DNA from 4 places in the Enterobacter sp. LM3 genome. Region 2 is predicted to be linked to each of the others. Evidence: predicted binding sites of a transcription regulator. Region 2 holds the regulator's gene; each other region holds the start of a gene.
What was found. The regulator PurR, encoded in region 2, represses purine synthesis genes. The targets are predictions, from matches to a motif close to CANGCAAACGTTTGCNTG.
Positions count from the first base shown of each region.

Region 1: the regulator PurR is predicted to act here: its motif matches at 4,982-4,999, upstream of purE (5-(carboxyamino)imidazole ribonucleotide mutase).
Region 3: the regulator PurR is predicted to act here: its motif matches at 2,065-2,082, upstream of glyA (serine hydroxymethyltransferase).
Region 4: the regulator PurR is predicted to act here: its motif matches at 977-994, upstream of pyrD (quinone-dependent dihydroorotate dehydrogenase).

Region 1 is NZ_JBJURN010000011.1:17,378-24,652, forward strand. It holds gene ybbP (putative ABC transporter permease subunit YbbP) at 1-769, shown strand, start outside; gene ACJ9N4_RS13160 (porin) at 952-2,097, shown strand; gene mnmH (tRNA 2-selenouridine(34) synthase MnmH) at 2,172-3,242, opposite strand; gene purK (5-(carboxyamino)imidazole ribonucleotide synthase) at 3,338-4,405, opposite strand; gene purE (5-(carboxyamino)imidazole ribonucleotide mutase) at 4,402-4,911, opposite strand; gene ACJ9N4_RS13180 (hypothetical protein) at 5,086-5,271, opposite strand; gene ACJ9N4_RS13185 (YdgH/BhsA/McbA-like domain containing protein) at 5,342-5,551, opposite strand; gene lpxH (UDP-2,3-diacylglucosamine diphosphatase) at 5,703-6,425, opposite strand; gene ppiB (peptidylprolyl isomerase B) at 6,429-6,923, opposite strand; gene cysS (cysteine--tRNA ligase) at 7,098-7,275, shown strand, end outside.
Region 2 is NZ_JBJURN010000006.1:100,155-107,429, forward strand. It holds gene punC (purine nucleoside transporter PunC) at 1-201, opposite strand, end outside; gene punR (DNA-binding transcriptional activator PunR) at 317-1,228, shown strand; gene purR (HTH-type transcriptional repressor PurR) at 1,246-2,271, opposite strand; gene ACJ9N4_RS09380 (YnhF family membrane protein) at 2,570-2,659, shown strand; gene ACJ9N4_RS09385 (MFS transporter) at 2,824-3,990, shown strand; gene sodB (superoxide dismutase [Fe]) at 4,028-4,609, opposite strand; gene ACJ9N4_RS09395 (C40 family peptidase) at 4,732-5,508, opposite strand; gene grxD (monothiol glutaredoxin 4) at 5,847-6,194, shown strand; gene rnt (ribonuclease T) at 6,253-6,909, opposite strand; gene gloA (lactoylglutathione lyase) at 7,006-7,275, opposite strand, start outside.
Region 3 is NZ_JBJURN010000004.1:318,857-326,131, reverse strand. It holds gene cadC (lysine decarboxylation/transport transcriptional activator CadC) at 1-554, opposite strand, end outside; gene hmpA (NO-inducible flavohemoprotein) at 704-1,894, opposite strand; gene glyA (serine hydroxymethyltransferase) at 2,199-3,452, shown strand; gene ACJ9N4_RS07525 (DoxX family protein) at 3,507-3,929, opposite strand; gene ACJ9N4_RS07520 (ROK family transcriptional regulator) at 4,046-5,236, opposite strand; gene ACJ9N4_RS07515 (DUF5107 domain-containing protein) at 5,350-7,275, shown strand, end outside.
Region 4 is NZ_JBJURN010000001.1:96,116-103,390, reverse strand. It holds gene ACJ9N4_RS00520 (sulfonate ABC transporter substrate-binding protein) at 1-272, opposite strand, end outside; gene ssuE (NADPH-dependent FMN reductase) at 265-840, opposite strand; gene pyrD (quinone-dependent dihydroorotate dehydrogenase) at 1,089-2,099, shown strand; gene zapC (cell division protein ZapC) at 2,266-2,808, shown strand; gene ACJ9N4_RS00500 (YcbX family protein) at 2,805-3,914, opposite strand; gene rlmKL (bifunctional 23S rRNA (guanine(2069)-N(7))-methyltransferase RlmK/23S rRNA (guanine(2445)-N(2))-methyltransferase RlmL) at 4,013-6,121, shown strand; gene ACJ9N4_RS00490 (ABC transporter ATP-binding protein) at 6,134-7,275, shown strand, end outside.

The DNA of each region.
Region 1 (7,275 bases), on a different contig from region 2:
GACCTGGCAGGAGAAGCGTCCCGATCACAATCCGCTTATCGCCGGAACCTGGCCGCCAAAAGTGGGTGAAGTTTCAATGGAAGAGGGGCTGGCCACACGCCTGAATATCAGGCTGGGGGATTCAGTGACCTTTACCGGTGACACCCAGGATTTCAGTGCGAAAGTGACCAGCCTGCGCAAAGTGGACTGGGAAAGCCTGCGACCAAACTTCTTCTTTATCTTCCCGGCAGGCGCGCTGGACGGGCAGCCGCAGAGCTGGCTCACCAGCTTCCGCTGGGAAAACGGCAACGGGATGCTGACCCAGCTTAATCGCGAATTCCCGACCGTGAGCCTGCTGGATATTGGTGCGATCCTGAAGCAAGTAGGACAAGTACTGGAGCAGGTGAGCCGTGCCCTCGAGGTGATGGTCGTACTGGTTACCCTCTGCGGTGTTCTGTTGCTGCTGGCACAGGTGCAGGTTGGGATGCGTCAGCGCTATCAGGAACTGGTGGTTTACCGCACACTGGGGGCGAGTAAGCGGCTGCTGCGTGCAACGCTCTGGAGTGAGTTCGCCCTGCTGGGGCTGGTGGCAGGCCTGGTGGCGGCTATTGGTGCGGAGACAGCACTGGCGATGCTGCAGACGAAAGTCTTCGACTTCCCGTGGGAACCTGACTGGCGGCTGTGGCTCACGCTACCGATCTGCGGCGCGCTACTGTTATCACTCTGTGGCGGCTGGCTCGGCACGCGATTGCTCAAAGGTAAAGCGCTGTTCCGGCAGTTTGTTAGTTAGTTTACCTCCGTGATGATTACGTACCGGTTTATATGCTGGTACGTAATCACTTAGTAGCACAGATTGGTAACAGGCGTCATTTTAGTAGCACAAATCATTAAAAAACCGCACACACAGTCATAGTATTTCCAGTTAATATTCACCAGCTAAATATTTAGTGGCGTGTCTATCAAGGAAAAATAATGACTATAAAAAAATCAGCGCTGGCGGCAACGATCGGCGCGGCAGTGGCATTGACGTCTTTTGCATCTCAGGCGGAAATCACCGTTCTTAAACAAGATCCACAGGCGGGTAACCCGCTGAGCCGTCTGAACTTCACCGTTGGCGGCAGTATCCGTCCTCAGTTCAACATGATGACGGGCGATGGCGACAAAGGCTCCTACAAGCGTAACGGCTTCGACGGCGGTACCCGTTTCCGTTTCGCAGCGGACTACTACCTGTTTGATGACATCAGCTGGGTAAGCTACTACGAGCTGGGTGTCAACATTCCTGCGCTGTTCAACTGGGATAATCACTACAAAGAGGGGGCTAACGACACCTCTCGCCGTATGCTGTATACCGGTCTGAAGAGCGACACCTGGGGTACGCTGACCTTCGGTCAACAGAACAGCGTTTACTATGATGTGGTGGGTGCGAAAACCGATATCTGGGACTACGACATGATTGGTCAGGCACCAGGTAACGGTATCAACGGCGACTACGACGGTTCTTACCGTTCACGTAAAATGCTGAAATACAAGAAAACTGTGGGCGATGCTGATATCTATGCATCCTACCTGTTCGAAGACAACGAATACCTGCCAGGCAACGGCCTGCGTTACAAACGTAAAGGCGGCGGTTCACTGGGTCTGGATTATCACCTGACCAAAGATCTGACCTGGGGTACGGCGTGGAACTACACCCGTGCGGATATGCGTAACCCGGAAAATGGCGATAGCGAAACGTACAACCAGAACATCCTGGGGACTGCGCTGAGCTGGAAACCTGACAACTGGACCTTCTCTGCTGGCGGCGGCTGGTACCAGAACTTCCTGACCACCAAAAAAGTATCCACTGACGACTACTTTGCGGGTGATGCATGGGGTATTGAGTACTTCGCAGGCTACAAATTCCCAATCAATCAGTATGCGGTTAAATCCATCCAGCCTTACTTCATGGGTGACCGTATTGAATACGTGAATGGCCGTAACTACCAGCGCATCGACAACGGTGTGGGTATCAGCTTCCAGCTGGATTACGGTTTCCGTGTTGATTACGAACACGTGTTCACCTCCAGCACCGACGATCTGGGCGATATGAACCTGGTCCGTCTGCGTTACGACTTCTAAGTTCTGACCCTCTCCCGGAAAGGGAGAGGGGAAACATGCAGGCCGGGTAAGGCGTAGCCGTCACCCGGCTTTTTTCAGCGTGCAAGCCACCCGGCAACCTCTTCGAACGTTCCGCGATAGACAATCTTGTCCGCTTTCTTTTCAAGCTGATAGCGGTACATCGGGTCGTAATAGTCATTCAGCAGCGGCGCAAGCCAGCTAACGTGTGCTCCGGTTCCACCTGAACGTTGCTGTTCCAGGAGCGCGACATCCAACAGCGCTGTGAATTCAGCAAAGCGCTGCAGCCCCAGACGGCGGCGAATGGCGAACAGGCCGTGGTGCAGATAGTCGCTGTACTCTTTCCAGCCCAACTCTTCACCGAATGCGGCAGAAAAATCCGCCCACATATGGTCGAAATACTCTTCACGCAGACGCTCAAGACGGATTTCAAACGGGTCTTCTACCACGACGATGGCGGCTTGCACCATGCGGTCACGCAGACACTCCGGCAGGTGGTTAGAGCCAATCATCCGGCCTTCATCTTCGAGCACCCAGCGTGCGGCATCTTTTTTTAACAGCTCAACGGCCAGCTGGTTTTCAAAACTCGCCTGCGAGAGTTGCGGTGTGAGCGTGCGACCAAACGACGAGCCGCGATGGTGCGCCAGCCCTTCCAGATCGATACCTTGCACATGCTGTTTCACCAGCAGCGTTTTACCGCTTCCGGTACAGCCGCCAATCAGCACCATCGGTTTTTGCACCTGCTCTGCGGTGGCCTGAATCGCCGCCTGGCGCAGCATTTTATAGCCACCTCTGATCAGCGGGTAATCAACGCCGGCCTCTTTTAGCCATGCCTGAGTAATATGCGAGCGCTGGCCGCCGCGCGCGCAGCAGAGATAGCCGTGAGGATGTGCCAGGCTTGCTTCGCGCCAGGCGTTGATGCGGTCGTCACGGGTTTTACCGGAAACCAGGCTATGACCGAGTGCAAGGGCGGCTTCCGGCCCCTGGCGTTTATAGCAGGTACCGACGGCGGCGCGTTCGTCATCGTTCATCAAAGGCAGGTTGAGTGCCGCAGGCATCGCACCCTGTGCAAATTCGATCGGCGCGCGAACGTCGATTAAAGGGGTATCGGACGCGAGGATCGCGCGATAATCCGTTCCATCGTTCATGGTTATTCCAGAAATCAAAACAGCAATGGACGACGATTTTACGCGCGTGAGATGAAGCCGGGGAAGGGGAAGATCAACTCCCCGGCACTTATCGCTTATTTAAGCTTCGATTGCGCCCAGACAATACCGCTCGCGTATTCTGGCGGTAACAGTGGGATCATCGCTTCCAGGGTGGCGCTCAGGCGGCCCGTGTCGGAATCGTTCAGGTTCAGGTGACCCACTTTACGACCCGGACGCACCTCTTTGTCGTACCAGTGCAGATGCACCAGCGGCAGCTTCAGCCAATCGTAGTTCAAATCGGTACCGATCAGGTTGATCATCACTGACGGGCTGTTCACTACCGGTTGCGGCAAGGGTAAATCAGTAATGGCGCGCAGGTGCAGTTCAAACTGGCTGATGGACGCGCCGTTTTGCGTCCAGTGGCCGCTGTTGTGTACGCGTGGAGCCAGTTCGTTGATCAGCAAACCGGACGGCGTGACGAAGCACTCCATCGCCATTACGCCGACATAACCCAGCTCGTGCATGATGGCGGAGAGCATGTCTTCTGCCTGCGCCTGTTGTGCGGCAAGAGCCAGCGGGAACGCCACGCTGGTGCGCAGAATACCTTCCTGATGCAGGTTATGCGTCAGCGGATAAAACACGGTGTGGCCGTCATGCGAACGAGCGCCCACCAGCGACACTTCGCCGCTAAAGTTGATGCCCTGCTCAACGATGCACTCACCGTAGCAGTCATCCGGCAGTTCAGCGGTTTCGTGTGCGCGCAGACGCCACTGTCCACGGCCGTCATAACCGCCCACGCGACGCTTCACAATAGCCAGTTCGCCCAGCATGTCGAAGACGTCAGCCCATTCGCTTTTGTCAGACAGCAACTGCCACGGCGCGGTTGCAAGCCCGAGTTTATCGAACAGCTGCTTTTGTGTCAGACGGTCAGCAATAATCGGGAACACATCGCGGTTCACAAAGGCGTTATGACGCGCCAGTTCACGCGTCAGCGCGGTTTCCGGCCAGCGTTCGATCTCTGCGGTAATCACGCTCTGGTGAAACGGAACGGCTTCCGGTTCGTCATCCAGGCCGACAGGCCAGACGCTAATGCCCAGCGGCTCTCCGGCCTGACGCAGCATGCGGCCCAACTGACCATTGCCGAGGACGCAAACCTGCTTCATGCCGCACCCCGCGGATCCGGGTTGTCCAGCACCTCGTCGGTCTGGGCTTTACGCCAGTCCGCCAGACGCTGATGTATTGCTTTATCGTGGGTCGCCAGAATTTGCGCGGCCAGCAGAGCGGCGTTTGCTGCCCCCGCTTTGCCAATCGCCAGCGTACCGACAGGAATGCCGCGCGGCATCTGAACGATGGAATAGAGGCTGTCGACGCCGCTTAACGCCGCGCTTTGCACTGGAACGCCCAGTACCGGCACCAGCGTTTTGGCGGCAATCATGCCGGGCAGATGTGCTGCGCCGCCCGCACCGGCAATGATCACCTCGTAGCCGTTCTCTTCAGCGCTTTCGGCGAAGCTGAACAGTTTGTCGGGTGTGCGGTGTGCGGAAACCACTTCAACGTGGTGCGGAACATTCAGGATTTCGAAGATTTCGGCGGCGAACTGCATGGTAGCCCAGTCGCTTTTGGACCCCATCACGATGGCGACACGCGCCGGATTATTGCGGGAAGACATGCGTCTTAAAACTCCTGTGGTGCGAAACACACTGCTTTCGAGGGCACAGAGAATAGCATGTAATACGGGCAAGGAAAACGGTTGCGCGGCTAAAACTTGAGCCGTTGTGGACCTCCGCGCATAACAAAACAGACCGCATTTGGCGGTCTGTTTAGCGAAAGTCTCTGGCGATTTTTACAGGAGATTGCCTGCTGTCAGGTTTTCTTTATCGAATGCATGGCCGACATCAATATGATTTTCCATGCTGGTGTCGATATTCGAACCTGCTTCTGGGGTGGAGAAGCGATTCTCCGCCGCCATCGCGCCAGTGGACAGGACAGCGGCCAGCAGCAGGGCGCTCACGATGCTGATTGTTTTCATTCTCTGTTCCTTGCTCATCATATTGTCGCTGTCGCTTGTCTGTTTACTGGCGGCACGGCAATCAGGGGTCTTATTTCGTCAGTTCTGCAGTCATGTGAACGCGGTTGTTGAACCGTGCGCTGGTGATTTTGTAAGACGCACCCTGTTCAGCAGCCTGAGCGGCAATTTTGGCTTCTGCGCGGTCAAGGGTAGAGGCGGTAGCGCTGACGCTCTGAGCGAAAGAACCGAAAGAGATCATAGAGAGAGCAGCAACTGAAACGAAAGTTTTGATGGATTTCATGGTCGTATTCCTTAAGTATTTTGTCTTGGATAGGGCGTGTTGCCCTGATGTGATAAATAATAGAACGACCACGGATTGGTTAAAATCGAAACAATTTGCGAATGTTATTCAAAAAAAATGAATGATATTAAACGTGCAGTGTGGGGGGAATTCAGAAAGGAAATGCGATCAGCTCGACGCCTTCAGGCGTGACTTTCACCATCGACCCTTCACTGTGCCAGGCACCCAGTACCACGCGGTGGGCGGGTTCGTCGTTGGCCGTCAGTGTGTGTACGTCCGGGCGATGGGTATGGCCGTGGATCAACCACTGGACGTGGTGCTTTTCCATCACGCTGACAACTGCCTGGGGGTTAACGTCCATGATGGTCATGGATTTGCTGCTGTTGGCGGCCTTACTGCCCGCGCGCATTCTGGCGGCGATGCGGTTACGGATAAACAGCGGCAGAGCCAGGAAAACTTTTTGGATCCACGGGGTGTGGACTTTGGCGCGAAACGCCTGGTAGCCGGTATCGTCGGTGCAGAGCGTGTCGCCGTGCATGATCAAAACGTTACGACCATAGAGGTTGAGTACCTGTTCTTCAGGCAACAACGTCATACCGCTTTCACGGGCGTAGCGCTTACCGAGCAGGAAATCACGGTTGCCGTGAATGAAGTAGCAGGGGACGCCGGAATCAACCAGCGCTTTAATGGCTGCCGCCATTTCGTGATGGAGCGGGTTGGGATCATCGTCGCCAATCCAGGCTTCAAACAGGTCGCCGAGGATGTAAAGCGCATCGGCGCTTTTCGCTTCACCGCGTAAAAAACGCAGAAAACCGGCGGTGATCGCCGGTTCTTCTGTTTGCAGATGCAAATCTGCAATAAAGAGTGTCGCCACGAATTACTCGCTGACGGTCACGCTTGTGATCACAACGTCTTCTTTTGGAACGTCCTGATGCATACCGCTGCGGCCAGTAGAAACGGCTTTGATCTTGTCAACGACGTCCATGCCTTCAACGACTTCGGCAAATACGCAGTAGCCCCAACCCTGCAGGCTTTCGCCAGAGAAGTTCAGGAAGTCGTTGTCAGCCACGTTAATGAAGAACTGTGCGGTAGCAGAGTGAGGAGCCTGAGTACGCGCCATTGCCAGCGTGCCACGGGTGTTTTTCAGACCGTTGTTCGCTTCGTTTTTAATCGCTTCTTTCGTCGCTTTCTGGTTCATGCCAGGTTCGAAGCCGCCGCCCTGGATCATAAAACCGTTGATTACGCGGTGGAAAATGGTGTTGTTGTAGAAACCTTCGCGGCAGTAGTCCAGGAAGTTTTTAACTGTTTCAGGCGCTTTGTCATCAAAAGTCTTGATTACGATATCGCCATGATTAGTGTGGAAAGTAACCATTTTTGCATCCTGTTCCGTTATTGTGGTGCGTCAACCCGTGTTCGGGTCACATATAGGGGCTTGTTATAGCATAACCACAGGATGCGATCACCTTGCATTGTGTGCTGCTTCGGGTTTGAATTACGGGTAGAATACCCGGTTTTCGTCCACACACGTGTTTACATGGAATCTTCGATGTTAAAAATCTTTAATACAATGACGCGCCAAAAAGAGGAATTTAAACCTATCCATGCCGGGGAAGTCGGCATGTACGTGTGTGGTATTACGGTTTACGATCTCTGTCATATCGGCCACGGCCGTACGTTTGTTGCCTTTGACGTAGTTTCACGTTACCTGCGTTTCCTGGGCTACA
Region 2 (7,275 bases):
GCGGTCGGAGAGCGGCCCCCAGAGCAGCTGTGCGAAGGCAAAACCGGCGAGGAACAGACTCAGGCTGGCGCTGATGGCTGCAGCTGGCGTTTGTAAATCTTCCTGCATCGCGGCGAAAGCGGGCAGGTACATATCGGTGGCTAAAAAGCCCAGCACGCTTAAGCCGCCGAGCCAGACTAAAAATCCTTTCCTGGGTTGCATGGTTTTATTCTCTTTAAGGAGGCAGGGGTATGTTGGCGCAGAGTGTAGGGAGTGCAAACCGGCTTGTGAAACGCTAATATTTGGCGGGTGCATTCAAATTTTTTGCAGGCAGAAAATGTGGTCAGATTATTCTCTTGAAGTCGTGGATGCTGTCGCACGCAACGGCAGCTTTAGTGGTGCAGCGCAGGAGCTGCACCGTGTCCCGTCGGCGATCAGCTATACGGTGCGTCAGCTGGAGGAGTGGCTGGCAGTACCGCTGTTTGAGCGGCGTCATCGCGATGTGGAATTAACGCCCGCAGGAGCGTGGTTTTTGAAAGAAGGGCGTTCTGTTATCAAAAAAATGCAGATCACCCGTGAACAGTGTCAGCAGATAGCCAACGGCTGGCGAGGGCATCTTTCCATTGCCGTGGATAACATCGTCAAACCCGAACGTACCCGGCAGATGGTTGTTGATTTTTATCGCCATTTCTCGGATGTCGAGCTGCGCGTGTCGCAGGAGGTGTTCAACGGTGTCTGGGATGCGCTGGCGGACGGCAGGGTAGAGATGGCGATTGGCGCGACCCAGGCAATCCCCGTTGGGGGGCGCTATGCGTTTCGCGATATGGGGATGCTGAGCTGGAAATGTGTGGTGGCCAGCGATCACCCGCTGGCAGCAATGGAGGGGCCGCTGAGTGACGATACACTACGCAACTGGCCGTCGCTGGTGCTGGAAGATACCTCGCGTTCGCTACCCAAGCGTATTACCTGGCTGCTGGATAACCAGCGACGGGTGGTTGCGCCGGACTGGGCATCTTCTGCGACCTGTCTCAGCGCCGGGCTGTGCGTGGGGATGGTGCCTGTCCATTTTGCCCGTCCGAGGATCGACACCGGCGAATGGGTTGCGCTGACGCTGGAGAATCCGTTCCCGGATGCGGCCTGCTGTCTGACCTGGCAACAAAACGATGTATCGCCCGCGATGGCCTGGCTACTGGATTATCTGGGAGACAGTGAAACGCTGAACCGGGAGTGGCTACGGGAGCCAGCTTAGCTGGCTCCGTATGGCGATTAACGACGGTAGTCGCGGAATGGACCATCCGCAACGGAACGACGTTCGATGAGACGCGGGTGAACTTCAATGGACTGTGACTCTTCGCGCTTGCTGACGATCCTGTCCATCAGCATATTGAAGGCCGTTTCACCCAGTGAGTCTTTCGGCTGGTGAATGGTGGTCAGCGCCGGGGTGAAGAAGCGCGAGTTACGCACGTTGTCATACCCGATCACAGAAATATCCTGCGGCACGCGCAGACCCAGCTCATCCGCCGCACAGAGTGCGCCCATCGCCATGATGTCCCCGCCACAGAAGACGGCGGTGGGGCGGTGCTGTTGGGAGACAATCTGCTGCATGGCGCGATAACCGGATTCCGGCTCAAAGTCGCCCTGCACAATCCAGTTTTCCGGTACGGTGATCAGCGCTTCTTCCATCGCTTTCATAAAGCCCGCCAGACGACCGGCACCGGTATTGCGCTCAAGCGGACCCGGGATCACGCCAATCTCGCGGTGGCCGCGCTCGACCAGATAACGACCTGCCATATAACCACCTTCAAAGGCGTTATCGATGACGGAATCGGTGAAATCGGCGCGCGCTTCACCCCAGTCCATGACCACCATCGGAATATGGCGGTACTCTTCCAGCATGGAAAGAACAGACTCCGGGTATTCGGAACACATCACCAGAAGGCCATCCACGCGCTTTTGTGCCATCATCGACAGGTAGGCACGCTGTTTTTCAATGCTGTTCCATGCGTTGCCCAGAATCAGGGTGTAGCCTTTCTGGAAACAGTTTTTCTCTACCGCTTCAATGATCTCGGCAAAATAGGCCGCTTCACTGCTGGTGGCCAGCAAACCAATGGATTTGGTGTGATTAACCTTGAGGCTGCGAGCCACCGCACTTGGTGAGTAGTGCAGTTCTTTGATGGCTGCCCAAACGGCATTACGCGTCTCTTCCGCAACAAAGCGGGTTTTGTTAATTACATGTGATACGGTTGTAGTGGAAACGTTTGCGCGTTTTGCTACGTCTTTAATTGTTGCCATTAAATGTCACTCCAGACCATATCCTAAGCTCCTGAAAAACTGGAAGGTAAACGTTTGCCTTCTCTCACCCTTATCTCGCAACTTTTGAATTGCGGCACGCCAGGAAAACGACACGGGACGTCAGGAGGGGGTCAATGGCCGGTACGCTAATAAATTTAGCGTGGAATTTTGTCCTATCTTGATGAAAAGGGGAAGAGCAAAAGTGGTTATCAGTTTAAATCCAGGAAGATTTTTGATGTAAACTGTGTAAAAATGAGCAAGCTCACTTTCCGTGTGGGGATTAAAAGGAGAAAAATTGATGAGTTCCGATCTGAAGTTTTCACTGGTGACCACCGTTATTGTGCTGGCTTTGATTGTGGCTGGCGGTCTGACTGCTGCATTGCACTGATTTACGCGGAGGGAGAGTGTACTCGCCCTCCGGATCTCCCGATTGTTACTCCTCTGGCAAAAATCTTTTGCCAATTTGTTAACTTCTCATTTTTTGTGATTGATGTCATGCTTTTGACTTCTTTGTTCTGTGTCGCGTGATGACACGGCATCCGGAGTTGACTCATGAAAATCAATTTTCCTCTGCTGGCCCTGGCGATTGGCGCTTTCGGGATTGGCACCACTGAATTCTCCCCAATGGGGTTACTGCCTGTTATCGCCCGGGGCGTGGACGTCTCTATCCCTGCGGCCGGTATGTTAATCAGTGCTTATGCCATTGGTGTGATGGTGGGGGCTCCGCTGATGACGCTGCTGCTTTCGCATCGCGCCCGGCGCAATGCGCTGATTTTCCTGATGGCTATCTTTACGCTGGGCAATGTGCTCTCCGCCATTTCACCGGATTACACCACGCTGATGCTGTCACGGATCCTGACCAGTCTTAACCACGGCGCATTCTTTGGGCTGGGGTCTGTTGTGGCGGCAAGTGTGGTACCAAAACACAAGCAAGCCAGCGCGGTGGCAACCATGTTTATGGGGCTGACGATCGCCAATATTGGTGGCGTGCCTGCTGCCACCTGGCTGGGAGAAGTGATTGGCTGGCGTATGTCTTTCCTCGCCACCGCTGCGTTGGGGGTGGTCGCGATGGTGGCGCTGTTCTTCTCCCTGCCAAAAGGCAGTGTCGGTGAACGCCCTGAAGTACGCAAAGAGCTGGCGGTGCTGATGCGCCCTCAGGTACTTTCCGCGCTGCTGACCACTGTGCTGGGGGCCGGGGCGATGTTCACCCTCTACACCTATATTTCCCCGGTGCTACATGATATCACCCACGCAGCGCCGGTCTTTATTACCGCGATGCTGGTGTTGATCGGCGTGGGCTTTTCCATCGGCAACTATCTCGGCGGGAAACTGGCCGATCGTTCGGTGAATGGAACGCTGAAAGGCTTTTTAACTCTGCTGATAGTCATCATGGTGGCGATCCCGTGGTTGGCGCGTAACGAGCTGGGGGCAGCTATTGCGATGGTGGTATGGGGTGCGGCAACGTTTGCCGTGGTTCCTCCGCTGCAGATGCGCGTGATGCGTGTCGCCCATGAAGCACCGGGTCTTTCGTCTTCCGTCAATATCGGGGCATTCAACCTGGGTAATGCGCTGGGAGCGGCGGCCGGTGGGGCCGTGATTTCAGGTGGGCTGGGTTACAGCTTTGTGCCGGTGATGGGGGCAATCATTGCCGCACTGGGCCTGCTGTTAGTGATGATGTCAGGTCGTAAACAACCTGAAACGGCCTGCGTCGCAGAATAAACAAAAACGCAGAAGGGCGAACCCTTCTGCGTATCTCTTATGCAGCGAAGTTCTTCGCCACAAAGTCCCAGTTAGCCAGTGCCCAGAAGTGCTCCAGATAGTTAGGACGCGCGTTGCGGTAGTCGATGTAGTAAGCGTGTTCCCACACATCCACGGTCATCAGCGGCGTTGCGCTGGTGGTCAGTGGCGTGCCTGCGTTAGAGGTAGAAACGATAGCCAGTTTGCCATCAGCTTCTTTTACCAGCCAGGTCCAGCCAGAACCGAAGTTTTTGATTGCTGCATCAGTAAACTTCGCTTTGAAATCCGCGAAGCTGCCGAATGCGGCGTTAATGGCGGCAGCCAGTTCACCAACAGGTTCTCCACCGGCGTTCGGAGCCAGGCAGTGCCAGTAGAAGGTGTGGTTCCACACCTGAGCCGCGTTGTTGAATACGCCACCTTCTGAACTGCGTACGATCTCTTCCAGCGTTTTGCCTTCGAAATCGGTGCCTTTGATCAGATTGTTCAGATTGGTGACATACGTCTGATGATGTTTGCCGTAATGGTATTCCAGGGTCTCCACAGAAATGTGTGGGGCCAGGGCGTCTTTTGCATACGGTAGTGCAGGTAATTCGAACGACATTGCTTCTCTCCTTATTGTTTTTTATGTTGCGTATAGCCATACGCACAACGAGGATAGAGTAGCAAATTGAAAGGGCATTCAAAAGAGGAACTTACCCTGCCACGGTAGCGGCAGGGCAGGGATCAGCGGATAGTATTCGGTGTCATGACGCGGCGCGCACCCACATAGTGGCGCACCCAGTAGTCTTCGCTCAGAGAGGTGATTTGAATATCCTGGCCGCTGCGCGGTGACTGGATGAATTTCCCGTTGCCAACGTAGACGCCGACGTGATCGGCCATTCCGCGACCCTGGGTGCGGAAGAAGACCAGATCGCCGCTTTCCAGTTCACCACGGTCAACCGGAGAGGCATCGCGCAGGTGGTACATTTCATTGGCGGTACGTGGAATGCGGAACTTCACCAGATCTTTATAGGCGTAATAGACCAGGCCGCTACAGTCAAAACCGGTACGTGGTGAGGTTCCCCCCCAGCGGTACGGTTTGCCGATTTGCCCCATCAGTTTATTCATCGCCGTTTTTTGTGCTTTCTGCACGCGAACCTTATGCACTTCCGCTAATTTTTTAGGGACTTTCGTGCATTTCGTTTTATGACCTTTACGCACGGTACACTTTTCAGTCATGAGGTTAGCGGCAGTTTGCGAGGCTTTACTCTTTGTGGTGTGGGCGGTGCGGGAAGGTTTTGTTTTTGTCTTGCTGGAGGCGGTTTGTTTGGTCTGAGTGGTGGTTTTCTTCTTTTCGTTCTTACTGGTGGTTTTTTTATTACGTTCTGTGCTCTTCGCCAGATGCGTTTTTTGCACAGCAGAATGCCGCGCCTGCTGAGAGGCGTTCGCCACTGGCGTGAAAGTGAGTGTTGTAAACAGTAAAGCACAGAGCGTGATCGAGATTTTATTTATCCGCGCCACTGGGCAGTCCCCTGGTAAAGGCAGGCCATCTATAATACCTGCGTGTGATTTACAAAGCCCGACGATTCTAATCTATAAAAACCCGAGAAGTTAATAGCATTTTTCAATCTAAAATTATGTTTCGTTAGCAAGTGCAAAAAAATTCATCGATTTGCCGCACTATTGTTCACTCCCTAAGCAAAACCCTGCGGGGAACAGGGATAAGCACCATTTAGAATGCAACTTTTAGCGACAATCGTTAAAATAATAAGACGTGACAAAAATGTTATTTTCCGATGTCTGTCTGAACCGCTACAATGTCAGACGAATGCCGTAACAGAAGTTAAAGGAAGCAAGACATGAGCACCACTATTGAAAAAATCCAGCGCCAGATCGCTGAAAACCCGATTCTCCTGTACATGAAAGGTTCTCCGAAGCTGCCAAGCTGCGGTTTCTCCGCGCAAGCGGTTCAGGCGCTGTCTGCCTGTGGTGAACGTTTTGCTTACGTTGATATCCTGCAGAACCCGGATATTCGCGCCGAGCTGCCTAAATACGCAAACTGGCCGACCTTCCCACAGTTGTGGGTAGACGGTGAGCTGGTGGGCGGTTGCGACATCCTGATTGAAATGTATCAGCGTGGCGAACTGCAGCAGCTGATCAAAGAGACGGCGGCGAAGTACAAAACGGAAGAGCCGGACGCAGAATAAGTTTTCTGTGCAGACAAAAAAGCGACCTTTTAAGGTCGCTTTTTTTACGCTGGGCCCGTTATTCCTGGCCTGCGTCTTCACCCATCGGCAGCGGCCAGCCGCCCAGACGTTTCCAGCGGTTCACAATTTCGCAGAACAGTTCAGCCGTACGTTCCGTGTCATATAGCGCGGAATGCGCCTGCGTACCGTCAAAATCAATACCCGCCGTGATGCAGGCTTTGGATAAAACCGTTTGCCCCAGCGCCAGACCACTCAGTGCCGCAGTATCAAACGTCACAAACGGGTGGAAGGGGTTGCGCTTAAGTGACGCGCGTTCGGCAGCGGCCATCGTAAAGCTGTGATCGAACGTGGCGTTATGGGCCACCATAATGGCACGGCTACAGTCATTATCTTTCATGCCTTTACGCACCATTTTAAAAATGGCGTGAAGGGCTTCGTATTCACTCACCGCGCCGCGCAGTGGGTTTTTCGGGTCGATACCGTTAAAGGCCAGCGCTTCTGGCTGGAGGTTTGCCCCCTCAAACGGTTCAACGTGGAAATGCAGCGTGGTGTCCGGAGTAAGCCAGCCCTGTTCATCCATCTTCAGCGTGATGGCGGCAATTTCAAGCAGCGCATCGGTTTTAGCGTTAAATCCGGCTGTTTCTACATCAATGACAACGGGATAAAAACCACGAAAACGGTCGCACAGACCGGTAAATTGAGCGTTATCGGACATCAGGGTCTCTTACAAGGGGAAAAAAGCAGAGCGCATTATGGCAAATTTTGGGCGGGGATGCAGTAAAACTACGGGCGCATATTGCGCCCTGCGGGATCAGTTGCCCAGACCGCGACCAGCGTCTTTGGCTTCAATCAGTTCGATTTTGTAACCGTCTGGATCTTCAACAAATGCAATCACGGTCGTTCCACCTTTTACCGGGCCGGCTTCCCGCGTGACGTTGCCGCCGTTGCTGCGGATGCGTTCGCAGGCTTCAGCCGCGTTATCCACTTCCAGCGCGATATGACCGTATGCCGTGCCCAGCTCGTATGCATCTACGCCCCAGTTGTAGGTCAGCTCAATAACCGCTTCATCCGTTTCCAGGCC
Region 3 (7,275 bases), on a different contig from region 2:
AGCGACATTAATACCAGCGCAATCAGCGCGCCGAGTGAAGACAAAAACAGTAGCCAGGTCCAGAACGTTGCGATGCGCTTGCGCCGATCGACTTTGTCCCGTGCCAGGCGAAATGAGGGTGACGGTAAAGCTGACGAGGTCATCGTCTGAGGCTGTGTTTCTGTTACCCTGATGGGAAGCACTGCGGGTGGTGTGGCGAGAGAAGGGGGAGTGATATCTGGCTCTTCTTCCGTACACCAGACGGCAGTGGCGGTAAGCTTGTAGCCGCGCTTTGGCACCGTGGCGATATATTCAGGGCTTTGTTCGTTACCATCCTTCAGCGACTTACGAAGTTCAGAAATGCTCTGGGTCACTACATGACTGGTGACAATGTTGCGCATCCAGATGTTATCAATAAGCTCATCCCGGCTCAGTACCTCATCGGGGTGTCTGGCGAAATACATCAAAAGGTCAATTAAACGTGGTTCAAGCGTTAGCTGACGGCCCTGACGGCTAATTTGATTTACGGACGGGGTAACCAGCCAATCGCCAACGCGCACAACAGGTTGTTGCATAAAAAAAGCGCCCTAAAGCGGAAAAGGGGAAGGATCAATCATAACACAAATGACTTACCCATTATTGATAAGCAACATGAGTCAGTACCGGGGATGAAAATAACAAAACGGGCACCGCAGGACGCGGCACCCGGGGGGAAATGTGGAGTTTACAGTACCTTATGTGGGCCAAAACACTCGTAATGAATGTTTTCTGGCTTCACGTTCAGTTCTACCAGCTGCTTCGCGGCATACTGCATAAACGCCACTGGCCCACAGACGTAGAACTGCATCTCTGGTGCGCTGAACGCACCCTCATGCTGGCTTAAATCGATCAGACCTTCGCTGTCGAAACGGGCAGCGGCGCGGTCGGCCTCCGTCGGCAGACGATACCAGGTGTGTGCGTTAAAGCGTGGCAGGCCAGTCGCCAGCGTTTTCACTTCATCCGCAAATGCGTGTACATCGCCGTTCTCGGCGGCGTGGAACCAGTTCACCTGTGCATTGTGATGAGACTTCGCCAGCGTATCCAGCATCGCCAGCATTGGCGTTTGACCCACGCCCGCGGAGATCAGCGTTACAGGCGTATTCGCTTCAACGGTCATAAAGAAGTCGCCGGCAGGTGCCGCCAGCTGAACCACATCGCCCACATTCGCTTCATTATGCAGCCAGGTAGAAACCTGACCACCGTCTTCGCGTTTCACGGCAATGCGATAACCTTTACCGTCGGGTTTGCGGGTCAGGGAGTATTGACGGATCTCCTGGTGCGGGAAGCCTTCAGGCTTCAGCCAGACGCCCAGATACTGGCCTGGCTGATAATCAGCGACCGGCTGGCCATCAACCGGCTCGAACTCAAAGCTGGTAATCAATGCACTGCGTGGTGTTTTCCCGACGATGCGGAATGCACGTGTACCTTCCCAGCCGCCGTTTTTATTGGCGTTCTCGCTGTAGATCTGTGCTTCACGGTTGATAAACACGTTTGCCAGCACGCCGTAGGCTTTACCCCATGCGTCCAGAACGTCCTGACCCGGGCTGAACATCTCATCCAGCGTCGCCAGCAGGTGGCCGCCGACAATGTTGTACTGCTCTGGTTTGATCTGGAAGCTGGTATGTTTCTGCGCAATTTTCTCTACCGCAGGCAGCAGCGCCGCCAGGTTTTCGATATTGCTGGCATAAGCCGCGATGGCGTTAAACAGGGCTTCACGCTGATCGCCGTTACGCTGGTTGCTCATGTTGAAAATCTCTTTGAGCTCCGGGTTATGCGTGAACATGCGATCGTAGAAATGGGCGGTGAGTTTAGGACCCGTTTCAACCAGCAGGGGAATAGTGGCTTTAACGGTAGCGATGGTTTGAGCGTCGAGCATAGCAGCTTCCTTCAGATGTGACTTTAATGATGTATTTTTAATGCATCTTATAAAAAATACCCCTGCGTTGTAAATGGTTCTTTGCATCATGAAAAATATGCATCACAAACCTGAAAAGAAATCCATTGATAATGGCGAGGGCTTTATTCCTCAAACCCTTGCGTGGCGTGAAGGAAAACGTTTGCGTAAAATCGTTTGTCAAGACCTGTTATCGCAGAACTAATCAGTTATACTGTTGCGCGTTGTCCAACTGGACTGCCTTTTCAGGCCAAAATTTTATTGTTAGCTGAGTCAGGAGATGCGGATGTTAAAGCGTGAAATGAACATTGCCGATTATGATGCCGAACTGTGGCAGGCTATGGAGCAGGAAAAAGTACGTCAGGAAGAGCACATCGAACTGATCGCCTCCGAAAACTACACCAGCCCGCGCGTTATGCAGGCGCAGGGTTCTCAGCTGACCAACAAATATGCTGAAGGTTACCCGGGCAAGCGCTACTACGGCGGTTGCGAGTACGTTGATATCGTTGAGCAACTGGCGATTGATCGTGCAAAAGAACTGTTCGGTGCTGACTACGCTAACGTGCAGCCGCACTCAGGCTCTCAGGCTAACTTCGCGGTCTACACCGCTCTGCTGCAGCCGGGCGATACCGTTCTGGGTATGAACCTGGCACAAGGCGGTCACCTGACTCACGGCTCCCCGGTTAACTTCTCCGGCAAACTGTACAACATCATCCCTTACGGTATTGATGAGTCCGGTAAAATTGACTACGAAGACATGGCGAAGCAGGCTAAAGAGCACAAGCCGAAAATGATCATCGGTGGTTTCTCTGCTTACTCCGGTATCGTTGACTGGGCAAAAATGCGTGAAATCGCAGACAGCATCGGTGCTTACCTGTTCGTTGATATGGCGCACGTTGCAGGTCTTATTGCCGCAGACGTTTACCCGAACCCGGTTCCACATGCTCACGTTGTGACTACCACTACCCATAAAACCCTGGCAGGTCCACGCGGTGGCCTGATCCTGGCGAAAGGCGGTAGCGAAGAGCTGTATAAGAAACTGAACTCTGCCGTCTTCCCAAGCGCGCAGGGTGGCCCGCTGATGCACGTTATTGCGGGTAAAGCGGTTGCGCTGAAAGAAGCGATGGAGCCAGAGTTTAAAGTTTACCAGCAGCAGGTTGCGAAAAACGCCAAAGCGATGGTAGAAGTGTTCCTGAACCGTGGCTACAAAGTGGTGTCTGGCGGTACTGAAAACCACCTGTTCCTGCTGGATCTGGTTGATAAAAACCTGACCGGTAAAGAAGCTGACGCTGCCCTCGGCCGTGCCAACATCACCGTGAACAAAAACAGCGTGCCTAACGATCCGAAGAGCCCGTTCGTGACTTCCGGTATCCGTATCGGTTCTCCGGCTGTCACTCGCCGTGGCTTTAAAGAAGCAGAAGTGAAAGAGCTGGCTGGCTGGATGTGTGACGTTCTGGACAACATCAATGACGAAGCGGTAATCGAGCGCGTCAAAGGTAAAGTTCTGGATATCTGCGCACGTTTCCCGGTATACGCATAATTCCTCTGCTTTGCAGAAATAAAAAAGGCCGCGTTTGCGGCCTTTTTTTATGGTTTAGCGCCGGTCAAGGGATATTGCCCCCGGCCCCACGATAGCCAGCAAAATAAATGCACCAGCAATACTGATATTCTTGTAGAAGTTAATCATGTTTGGCACAACCGCATCACCGGTCATATCCCAGTAACGGTGGCCAATAATTGCCGTACCCAGCGTGTAGAAAATAAAGAGCACGGCGACAGGGCGGGTGAAAAAGCCGAGCACGATCAGAATTGCAGCGGGGATCTCCATCACCACCGCAATAATCGCTGCCAGCATCGGCATCGGTGCGCCCAGTGAGGTCATATATTGTACGGTTCCGCTAAACCCTATGAGTTTCGGATAGCCAAAGATGATAAACAGCACAGCAAGTGCGATACGGGCAATCAACAGCAACAGGTGGCGTGACTGACCGAAATCAAAATAGCGTAGAGTGTTCATAGCAGGCTCGTTTTTGAGGGGACCTGTTTTAAAACTAATACACAAATCAATACTCTGCCATTCAGCTTTTCTTCATAAATCAGGTATCAGGGTGATTTAAAAAATGGGTATCGCTATTATTCACCTAACTGCGATTCCACATATAAATAACCAATCCCCAGAATTTGCTGCGTGCGGCTGAGTCGGCCAAAACTGATATGCGTTGCTTTAATTCCCGGCCCATCATTTTTATCAAAAGGGTTAAATCCTGTTTGGTGAGTGATGGCATTGAGCCAGCTCTCTCCAAACGCGCAGCTACGCCCGTAAAGCCATATCTGGTTAATATTCAGGATATTGAGAAAATTATACAGGCTCAGACCAATAGCGTTGGCCGCGTTTTCTACCCACGCCTGAACCCGTACGTCTCCTTGCTGCCAGGCGTGGATCAGTGCGCTGGTCGTGAGTTGTTCCGGTGAGAATTCTGCTCCAGGCTGGGTTTTTAACCAGACGCGGGCCTGCTTCTTCAGAGCGCTCAACGAGGCGATCGTTTCAAGGCAACCGTAGCGGCCGCAGTCACAGGCGTTGCCGTCTGGATCCACAATAGTGTGCCCGATCTGTCCACTTCCGTAGAGGTTGCCGCGATAAATCTGATCGTTTATTACAAAGGATGAACCAATTCCGTAATCGACGTTTATGACGCAAAAATCTTGATCCGCCCCAGGGTTTTGCCATTTTTCCGCCAGAGCCAGCATCACGCAGTCATTATCTATCCTGACGTGGATCCCCAGCTGTTCCTCAAGCAGATATTTCATCTCGAGCGGTGCTTTCCACTGCGCTTGTGGCATCGTTTGCGATACCCCTGTGACCGGGTCGACCTGCCCATGCACGCCCAACGCAAGATTGATTCGCTGTTCAGGGTAACGTTTGTGATACTGCCGCCAGCAGTTTGCTATCGCGCCGAGAAGGGTCTGTGGATCGGGCGCATTGATGGTGATGTGCTGAAGATCGCCCACTGCCAGCAGGCGGGCATCCGCAAGCTGACACTCAATGCTGGTGGGTGAGACCGTCATGCATAGCGTCCATGCTCCATGATGGGGGATTTGATAGCTACCACTATTGAGCCCGCGGGCACTCATTTTTTCTGCCGAATGGCTGATTCGCCCCTCATCAAGCAGTTCTTCAAGAATGTTGCTCACCGCCGGAATTGACAGCCCCGTCAGCTGCGCCAGACGCGATTTACTCAGCTGTTTTTCACGCCATAAATGCGACAAAAATATCACCTTGTTGGCCTGACGAACCCGTGCATTATTCAAACCCGCTCGCAACATATACTTAACTCCCTTAACTGTATTGCGTGAACGCTGCGCATTTTAGCAGCGAATACACACTATAAACTCGATGTATTCCATTTTTTACTTTATTTCATTTAGTGGAGAGCAGAATGCACGGTTCAGTTAAGGTATGGCAGGAAACCATTACCCTTCCGACGTGGACGACAGGGGCTGAAGATCCCAACCCCATGTTTCTGGAAAAACGCGTCTATCAGGGCTCCTCAGGCGCGGTCTATCCCTACGGCGTCATTGATACGCTGACCGGGGAACGCGAAATGCGCGACTACCAGGCGGTTTGGCTGGAGAATGATTTCATTCGTGTGATGCTACTGCCTGAACTTGGCGGACGTATCCATCGTGCTTACGACAAAGTAAAGCAGCGTGATTTCGTCTACTACAACGAAGTGGTTAAACCTGCGCTGGTGGGGTTGTTGGGGCCGTGGATCTCCGGTGGTATCGAGTTCAACTGGCCGCAGCATCACCGCCCAACAACCTTTATGCCGGTTGATTTCACCCGGCAGGCTGGTGAAAACGGCGAGCAAACCGTCTGGATGGGGGAAGTGGAGCCGATGCGTGGCCTGCAGGTGATGACGGGATTTACTCTCTATCCTGACCGCGCGTTGATCGAAATCACCGGCAAAGTCTTTAACGGTAATGTGACACCGCGCCATTTCCTGTGGTGGGCGAACCCGGCTGTCAAAGGTGGCGATGCGCACCAGAGTGTCTTCCCACCGGATGTCACCGCCGTTTTTGATCACGGTAAGCGTGATGTCTCGGCTTTCCCTATCGCCACGGGTACTTACTACAAGGTGGACTATTCGGCGGGAGTGGATATCTCCCGCTACCGAAATGTACCAGTACCAACCTCCTACATGGCTGAAAAATCAGATTACGATTTTGTCGGGGCTTACCATCACGATGAACGAGGTGGCCTGCTGCACGTTGCCGATCACCATGTCTCGCCGGGTAAAAAACAGTGGAGCTGGGGTTACGATGATTTTGGCCAGGCCTGGGATCGTAATCTGACTGATGAAAATGGCCCCTATATCGAACTGATGACCGGAGTGTTCACCGACAACCAACCAGACTTCACGTGGCTCGCACCGTTTGAAGAGAAGATCTTCGTTCAGAACTTCCTGCCCTATAGCGAGTTGGGGATGGTGCAAAATGCCAGCACTCAGGTGGCGATGAAATTGGTCAGAGAGTCGCCGCTGCTGCAGACTGGGATCTACGCCATTGCCCCGCTGGATAACATCCTCGTCGAACTGAGTGCCGACCAGAAGCCGATTTTTGAAACCCATCTGACGTTAGCGCCGGGAGAAAGCTGGCAACAAACATTGCCGGATAATTACCCGCAGCGCTTAACCATGACGGTTAAGTCGGCACAGGGCCAGACGCTACTTCACTATCAGGAACATCAGGCACAGGAGACATCGTTACCCGATCCTGCCCGCGCCCCTGCAATGCCAGAAAACATCACTAACGCTGATGAGCTCTATTTTATTGGTCAGCATCTGGAACAGTACAACCATGCCAGCCGCTTTGCGGCTGATTATTACCGCCGGGCGATTGAACTCGACCCATATGATTATCGTAACAACGTTGCCCTGGGCACGCTTGCACTTAACTCCGCTGACTGGGTACTGGCGGAACGCTGTGCCCGCGCCGCACTCACGCGTGCCCATCGGTTGAATAAAAACCCCCGCGATGGAGAGGCCAGCATGCTGTTGGCAACGGCACTCGAGCGACAGGGGGATATCACAGGGGCATGGGATAACTACTTCAAAGCATCGTGGAGCGGCAACTGTCGGGATGCGGCATTTTGGGCACTGGCACGTCTGGCGATGAAGCGTGGCGATGCGAAAGACGCCCTCGAAAAAGTCACTGTTAGCCTGCAGGTAAACGGGGCAAACCATCTGGCAATGGGGCTGAAAGCACTGGCGCTATTTGATTGCGGGCACCAGGACGAGGCACTGGACTTTATCAGTCAAAGTCTGACGCAGTATCCGCTGAGCTATCCGCTTCACTGTGCGCGT
Region 4 (7,275 bases), on a different contig from region 2:
GCCTGAGCAAAGATCGGCGGAATATCTCCGGTGCTGCCGAGGTCGATACTTCCGACGTTAAGCGCTTCGAGCATCTGCGGCCCTGCCGGGAACTCAACCCAGGAAAATGTTGTGCCCGGGAAGCGTTTTTCCAGAAGCTGATGATTTTTTGCCAGCACCATGCTGATGCTGCCTTTCTGGTAGCCGATGCGCAGACTTTCCGGTGCTGCATGAGCCAGCGACGAGAGGGCAATCAGACCTGCCAGCCCGATACGTGTCAGGGTGTTAAACATGTGCGACTCCTTGCGGCAGACCAAACGCAGGTGCCTGGATATCCCGGCGGTGCAGGGCATGCCAGAAGGTTTCCAGCGCACCATCGAGGCGGGTTTGTAGGTTCGGCGTAAAGTGAGGTTTGTGCTGGTAGTCGATAACCTGCGAGTCATCAGCGAAGACACCGTGCAGGATCTCCTGCGCTTTTAACGCGTTCAGTACCGGCTTCAGGGCGTAGTCCACCGCCAGCAAATGGGCAACTGTCCCGCCTGTTGCCAGCGGCAAAACCACCTTACCGTCCAGGGCGCGTTCAGGGAGCAGGTCGAGCAGGGTTTTCAGCGCGCCGGAAAAAGAGGCTTTATAAATGGGCGTCGCCACGATTAACCCGTCAGCGTCTTTGAGCTGTTCTGTCAGGGTTTTGAGTGCCGGGCTGTCAAAGCGCGCGTAGAGCAGATCTTCGGGTTCGAAGTTATGCAGGTTCCAGTGGCACACTTCCACATCCAGGGCATTGAGCTTTTCGCGGGCATATTCCAGTAGTGCGCTGGAACGAGAAGGAAAGCGAGGACTTCCTGCCAGGGTAATGACGCGCATGATTGCTCCTTATAACTAATTGTTTGCTTTTATCTAACATTGATAACAATTTTCAGGAGTGTGACATTGCGGGGTTATTCCACTAAATGATTTATATGAAATTTAAATGCAGAAAATTGCATAAGAAGTGTACGTAGAGGTAAACGATTGCGTTTTCCGTTGATTTTTTGCCGCAGGTCAATTCCCTTTCCGGGCAGGATCGCACATAATCCCCTCCCGGTTTGCACACCGGGAATCCAGGAGAGTTCATGTACTACCCCTTCGTTCGTAAAGCCCTTTTCCAGCTCGATCCTGAGCGCGCTCATGAATTTACATTCCAGCAATTACGCCGTATTACCGGTACACCACTGGTTGCACTGGTGCGTCAACGCGTGCCGGAAAAACCTGTGCAATGCATGGGCCTGACCTTTAAGAATCCGCTGGGTCTGGCGGCTGGTCTGGACAAAAATGGCGAGTGTATTGATGCTCTGGGTGCAATGGGGTTCGGCTCCATTGAAATCGGTACTGTCACCCCACGCCCGCAACCGGGTAATGACAAGCCGCGTCTGTTCCGTCTGGTTGAAGCAGAGGGGCTGATCAACCGCATGGGCTTTAATAACCTCGGCGTTGATCACCTGGTTGAGAACGTCAAAAGATCCCATTTTGATGGCGTATTAGGCATCAATATTGGTAAAAATAAAGACACGCCGGTTGAGCATGGTAAAGATGACTACCTGATTTGTATGGAAAAAGTCTATGCCTATGCTGGTTATATTGCGGTGAATATTTCATCACCGAATACTCCGGGCCTGCGCACTTTGCAATATGGCGAAGCGCTGGACGATCTCTTGACCGCCATAAAAAATAAACAAAATGAGCTGCAGGCGATCCACCATAAATATGTTCCGGTCGCGGTTAAGATCGCCCCGGATCTTTCTGCTGAAGAATTGATCCAGGTTGCTGATAGTTTAGTCCGCCATAATATCGACGGTGTGATTGCGACCAATACGACACTCGATCGTTCTCTCGTTCAGGGAATGAAAAACTGCGACGAAGCGGGTGGGTTAAGTGGTCGTCCGGTACAATTAAAAAGCACAGAAATTATTCGTGCCTTGTCCGCCGAATTAAAAGGTCGTCTGCCGATTATTGGTGTGGGGGGGATCGACTCCGTGATTGCTGCCCGTGAGAAGATGGCGGCTGGTGCGTCACTGGTGCAAATCTATTCCGGCTTTATTTTTAAAGGGCCGCCTCTGATTAAAGAAATCGTTACTTACATCTAATCTTTTCTCCTAATCAGACAACCAGGGCTTTATTTCCAGCCCTGGTTGTTTTATATTCCGTCATTGTTGCTTATTTAGACATTATGGTCTTTTATTAAATGACGCTATAAATGAAGCAACAATCAGGACATTTTTAGAACAGGGTGTTTGGGGACGGGAGAGACACATGCGAATTAAACCTGACGATAACTGGCGCTGGTATTTTTGCGACGAGCATGATCGAATGATGCTCGATTTAGCCAATGGCATGTTGTTTCGTTCTCGTTTTGCACGCCGAATGTTAACTCCGGACGCTTTCTCACCGTCAGGCTTTTGCGTTGACGATGCTGCACTTTATTTCTCGTTTGAAGAAAAATGCCGGGATCTGGTGCTGTCCAAAGAACAGCGCGCTGAGCTGGTATTAAATGCGCTGGTAGCGATCCGTTTCCTGAAACCGCAAATGCCGAAAAGCTGGCATTTTCTGGCACATGGCATGAGCTGGACGCCAGCAACAGGCGATGCGGCCAGTGTGAGCCTGAGTGATACTGCAGAAGAGGTTAACCTGCTGGTGGTTGAGCCTGGCGAAAATGCCGCCCTCTGTTTGCTGGCACAGCCCGGCGTAACCATTGCCGGGCGAATGATGCAGCTTGGTGATGCGATTAAGGTGATGAACGACAGACTGAAGCCGCAGCTTCATGTGGATTCGTTCAGCCTCGAACAGGCTGTTTAAGCTTCCAGCTGCACTGACGTTCTCGGGATACAGCTGCAACATAAAATGGTACCGTCATCGCCAATGGCTGATTTTTTCAGCGCACTGACCTCGCCCTCGACCAGTTTGATCCGACAGCACCCGCAGATACCTGCCCGACAGGAGTAAGGTACGCGGATCCCCGCTTGCTCCAGTTGTTCAAGTAACACTTGCTGATTGTTGCCACGGATGACATTACCCTGCCAGTGAATATCCACCACAGACTCGGCTTCGCTTTCAACGTCGGTTGATTCTTCTTCATTGCCTGAGCCGTAAACCCTGGCGGACCCACGGGCGAGAATTTCCACTTCATCACCCACGCGGATCACGCCGCTTGAACGCGGGATGAGGTTCTGGCCGAAATCCACATCGCCATTATCCTGCGCGGTACGGAATGACTGCAGGGTTTTCAGCGGTTCACCGGAAGGGTGCTTTTGGCCTTTCTCCGGGCTTACCGTTGTAAAAATGCAGCGACTGCAGGGCTTCACGACGTCAAAAATCACGCTGCCGATGCGGATCACTTTCCAGGTGTCTTCCTCCCAGGCTTCCGTACCGGTCACCACCAGGTTTGGTCGAAACTGCTCCATCTGGACACTGGCGTTGCAGCGGCTTTGCAAATCACGCAGCGAGGCTTCGTTGGTCAGCAGGAAAGGGAAGCCATCAGCGAATGAGAGCGGGACCGCATCGTGGCGCTTCACGCGCCGTGTCAGCTCCGGACCCACCCAGCGTAGCTGGACTTCACGGGAGAAAAACCCGCTTAGCCAACGGTTAATCTCATCAGGTGCGATACGCGCGGTGAAATGGTTACCCCACACTTCCGTTGGCGCATCGACAGGTGCAAAATCAGCAAAGCGAATCACCACACTTTCACCATCCGGCGCGGTCAGGTGCAAACCGTCATGCAGTGGGGAAGGGGTAAAACGCACCATTTGTGGGAACTGGCGCGCCGTAATGAACGTGCCGTCAGGCTCGGTGACCATAAAAATACGATCGAAGGCAAATCCGCTCATGTCGGCCAGCGCGTGAGATACGCCGATACCGCGCATGGATTTCACTGGATGGATAAAAAGCCTGGATAACGTCGCCACTGCACAGTCCCTCGAATGAAAATAAGCCTTCAACTTTATGACATACACGCCATATTAGCTATAATGCGCGACAATTTTCTTAGAGTAAAAGTGACGATATGAATTCTCTGTTTGCCAGTACGGCCCGTGGGCTGGAAGAGCTGTTAAAAACTGAACTGGAAACCCTGGGTGCGCAAGAGTGCCAGGTGGTTCAGGGTGGTGTCCATTTTGAGGGCGACACGCGGCTTATTTACCAGAGCCTGATGTGGAGCCGTCTGGCGTCGCGCATCATGCTGCCGATGAAAGAGTGCAAGGTCTATAGCGATCTTGACCTCTACACCGGCGTACAGATGATCGACTGGACAGAGATCTTCACCCCGAATGCCACCTTTGCCGTGCATTTCAACGGCGTGAACGATGAGATCCGCAACAGCCAGTACGGTGCGCTGCGCGTGAAAGATGCCATCGTTGACTGCTTCACGCGTAAAAATAAGGAACGTCCGAACGTCGATCGCGAAAACCCGGATCTGCGTATTAACGTGTGGCTTAACGGTGATACTGCCAGTATTTCCCTGGATCTGAGCGGGGCAGGCTTGCACCTGCGTGGCTACCGCGATCGCACCGGTATGGCACCTATCAAAGAAACCCTGGCCGCCGCCATTGTGATGCGCTCCGGCTGGCAGCCGGGTACGCCGTTGCTCGACCCGATGTGTGGTTCCGGTACGCTGCTGATTGAAGCGGCGATGCTGGCAACCGATCGTGCGCCGGGGTTACACCGTGGCCACTGGGGCTTTGGTGGCTGGGCACAGCACGATGAAGCTATCTGGCAAGAGGTCAAAGCCGAAGCACAGACCCGCGCGCGTAAAGGCCTGGCGGAGTACACCTCCCATTTCTACGGCTCTGACAGCGACCCTCGCGTTATTGAACGTGCGCGCAGCAACGCCCGCCGTGCCGGGATTGGTGAGCTTGTTACCTTTGAAGTGAAAGACGTCGCGAACTTAACCAATCCGCTGCCAAAAGGGCCTTACGGTACGGTTATCAGCAACCCGCCGTACGGCGAGCGTCTCGATAGCGAACCGGCGCTGATTGCCCTGCACAGCCTGCTGGGCCGAAATATGAAAGACTATTTTGGCGGCTGGAATCTGTCCCTGTTCAGCGCCTCGCCAGAGCTGTTGAGCTGCCTGCAATTGCGTGCCGATCGCCAGTTTAAAGCGAAAAACGGCCCGCTGGAATGTGTGCAGAAGAACTACCATCTGGCAGAAAAAGCGGCAGACAGTAAACCATCTGGCGTGGCGGAAGATTACGCCAACCGCCTGCGCAAGAATCTGAAGAAATTTGAAAAATGGGCGAAGCAGGAAGGTATTGAATGCTATCGCCTGTATGACGCCGATCTGCCGGAGTACAACGTGGCGGTTGATCGTTACGGCGATTGGGTTGTGGTGCAGGAGTATGCGCCGCCAAAAACTATCGATGCGCAAAAAGCGCGTCAGCGTATGCTGGACGTGATTGCCGCAACCATCGCTGTGCTGAGTATCGCGCCGAACAAACTGGTGCTGAAAACCCGTGAGCGTCAGAAAGGGAAAAACCAGTACCAGAAGATGGGCGAAAAGGGCGATTTCATCGAAGTGGGCGAATATAACGCGCGCCTGTGGGTGAACCTGACCGATTATCTTGATACCGGCCTGTTCCTTGACCACCGTATCGCCCGTCGTATGTTGGGCCAGATGAGCAAAGGCAAAGACTTCCTGAACCTGTTCTCTTATACCGGCAGCGCCAGCGTGCATGCAGGACTGGGCGGCGCACGCAGCACCACCACGGTGGATATGTCCCGTACCTATCTGGAGTGGGCAGAGCGTAACCTGCGCCTTAATGGCCTGACTGGCCGTCAGCATCGTCTGATGCAGGCCGACGTGCTGGGCTGGTTGCGTGATACTGATGAACAGTTCGACCTGATCTTCATCGATCCGCCAACGTTCTCTAACTCCAAGCGCATGGAAGATAGCTTTGACGTTCAACGCGATCACCTGCGCCTGATGACAGACCTGAAACGCCTGCTGCGTAAAGGCGGCACTATTATGTTCTCGAACAACAAACGCGGCTTCCGTATGGATCACGACGGCCTGGCGGCGCTGGGACTGAAAGCACAAGAAATCAGCCAAAAAACGCTGTCTCAGGACTTCGCCCGTAACCGTCAGATCCATAACTGCTGGTTGATTACCGCGGCCTGAAAGGAAAAATAAATGTCTTTAATTAGTATGCACGGTGCATGGCTCTCTTTCAGCGATTCACCGCTTCTTGATAATGCGGAACTGCATATCGAAGATAACGAGCGTGTCTGTCTGGTCGGTCGTAATGGCGCAGGCAAATCCACGCTGATGAAAATTCTTAATCGCGAACAGGGTCTGGATGACGGACGTATTGTTTACGAGCAGGATCTTATTGTTTCCCGCCTGCAACAGGATCCACCGCGTCATGTGACTGGCAGCGTTTACGATTTCGTGGCCGAAGGTATTTCTGAACAGGCTGAATACCTGAAGCGTTATCACGAGATTTCACATCTGGTGATGACCGATCCAAGCGACAAGAACCTCAACGAACTGGCGAAAGTCCAGGAGATGCTGGATCACCACGGCTTGTGGCAGCTGGAAAACCGCATTAACGAGGTACTGGCACAGCTTGGTCTTGAAGCGGATATGGAGCTGTCGTCGCTGTCAGGCGGCTGGCTGCGTAAAGCGGCGCTGGGGCGTGCGTTGGTCAGCGGGCCGAAAGTGCTGCTGCTGGACGAACCCACGAACCACCTGGATATTGAAGCGATTGACTGGCTGGAAAGCTTCCTGAAAACCTTCAGCGGCACCATCATCTTTATCTCGCACGACCGTTCGTTTATTCGCAATATGGCGACGCGCATTGTCGATCTCGATCGCGGCAAGCTGGTCACCTATCCGGGCGATTACGACACCTACCTGCTGGAAAAAGAAGAAAACCTGCGTGTTGAAGAGCTGCAAAATGCGGAGTTTGACCGCAAGCTGGCGCAGGAAGAGGTGTGGATCCGTCAGGGTATCAAAGCCCGCCGTACCCGTAACGAAGGTCGCGTTCGCGCCCTGAAAGCCATGCGTCGTGAACGCAGCGAGCGTCGCGAAGTGATGGGCAGTGCCAAAATGCAGGTCGAAGAGGCATCCCGTTCCGGTAAGATTGTCTTTGAAATGGAAAACGTCAATTATCAGGTTGACGGCAAGGTGCTGGTGAAAGACTTCTCCGCCCAGGTACAGCGTGGGGACAAAATTGCCCTTATCGGTCCGAACGGTTGCGGTAAAACCACGCTTCTGAAGCTGATGCTGGGGCAACTGCAGGCCGACAGTGGCCGAATTCACTGCGGTACGAA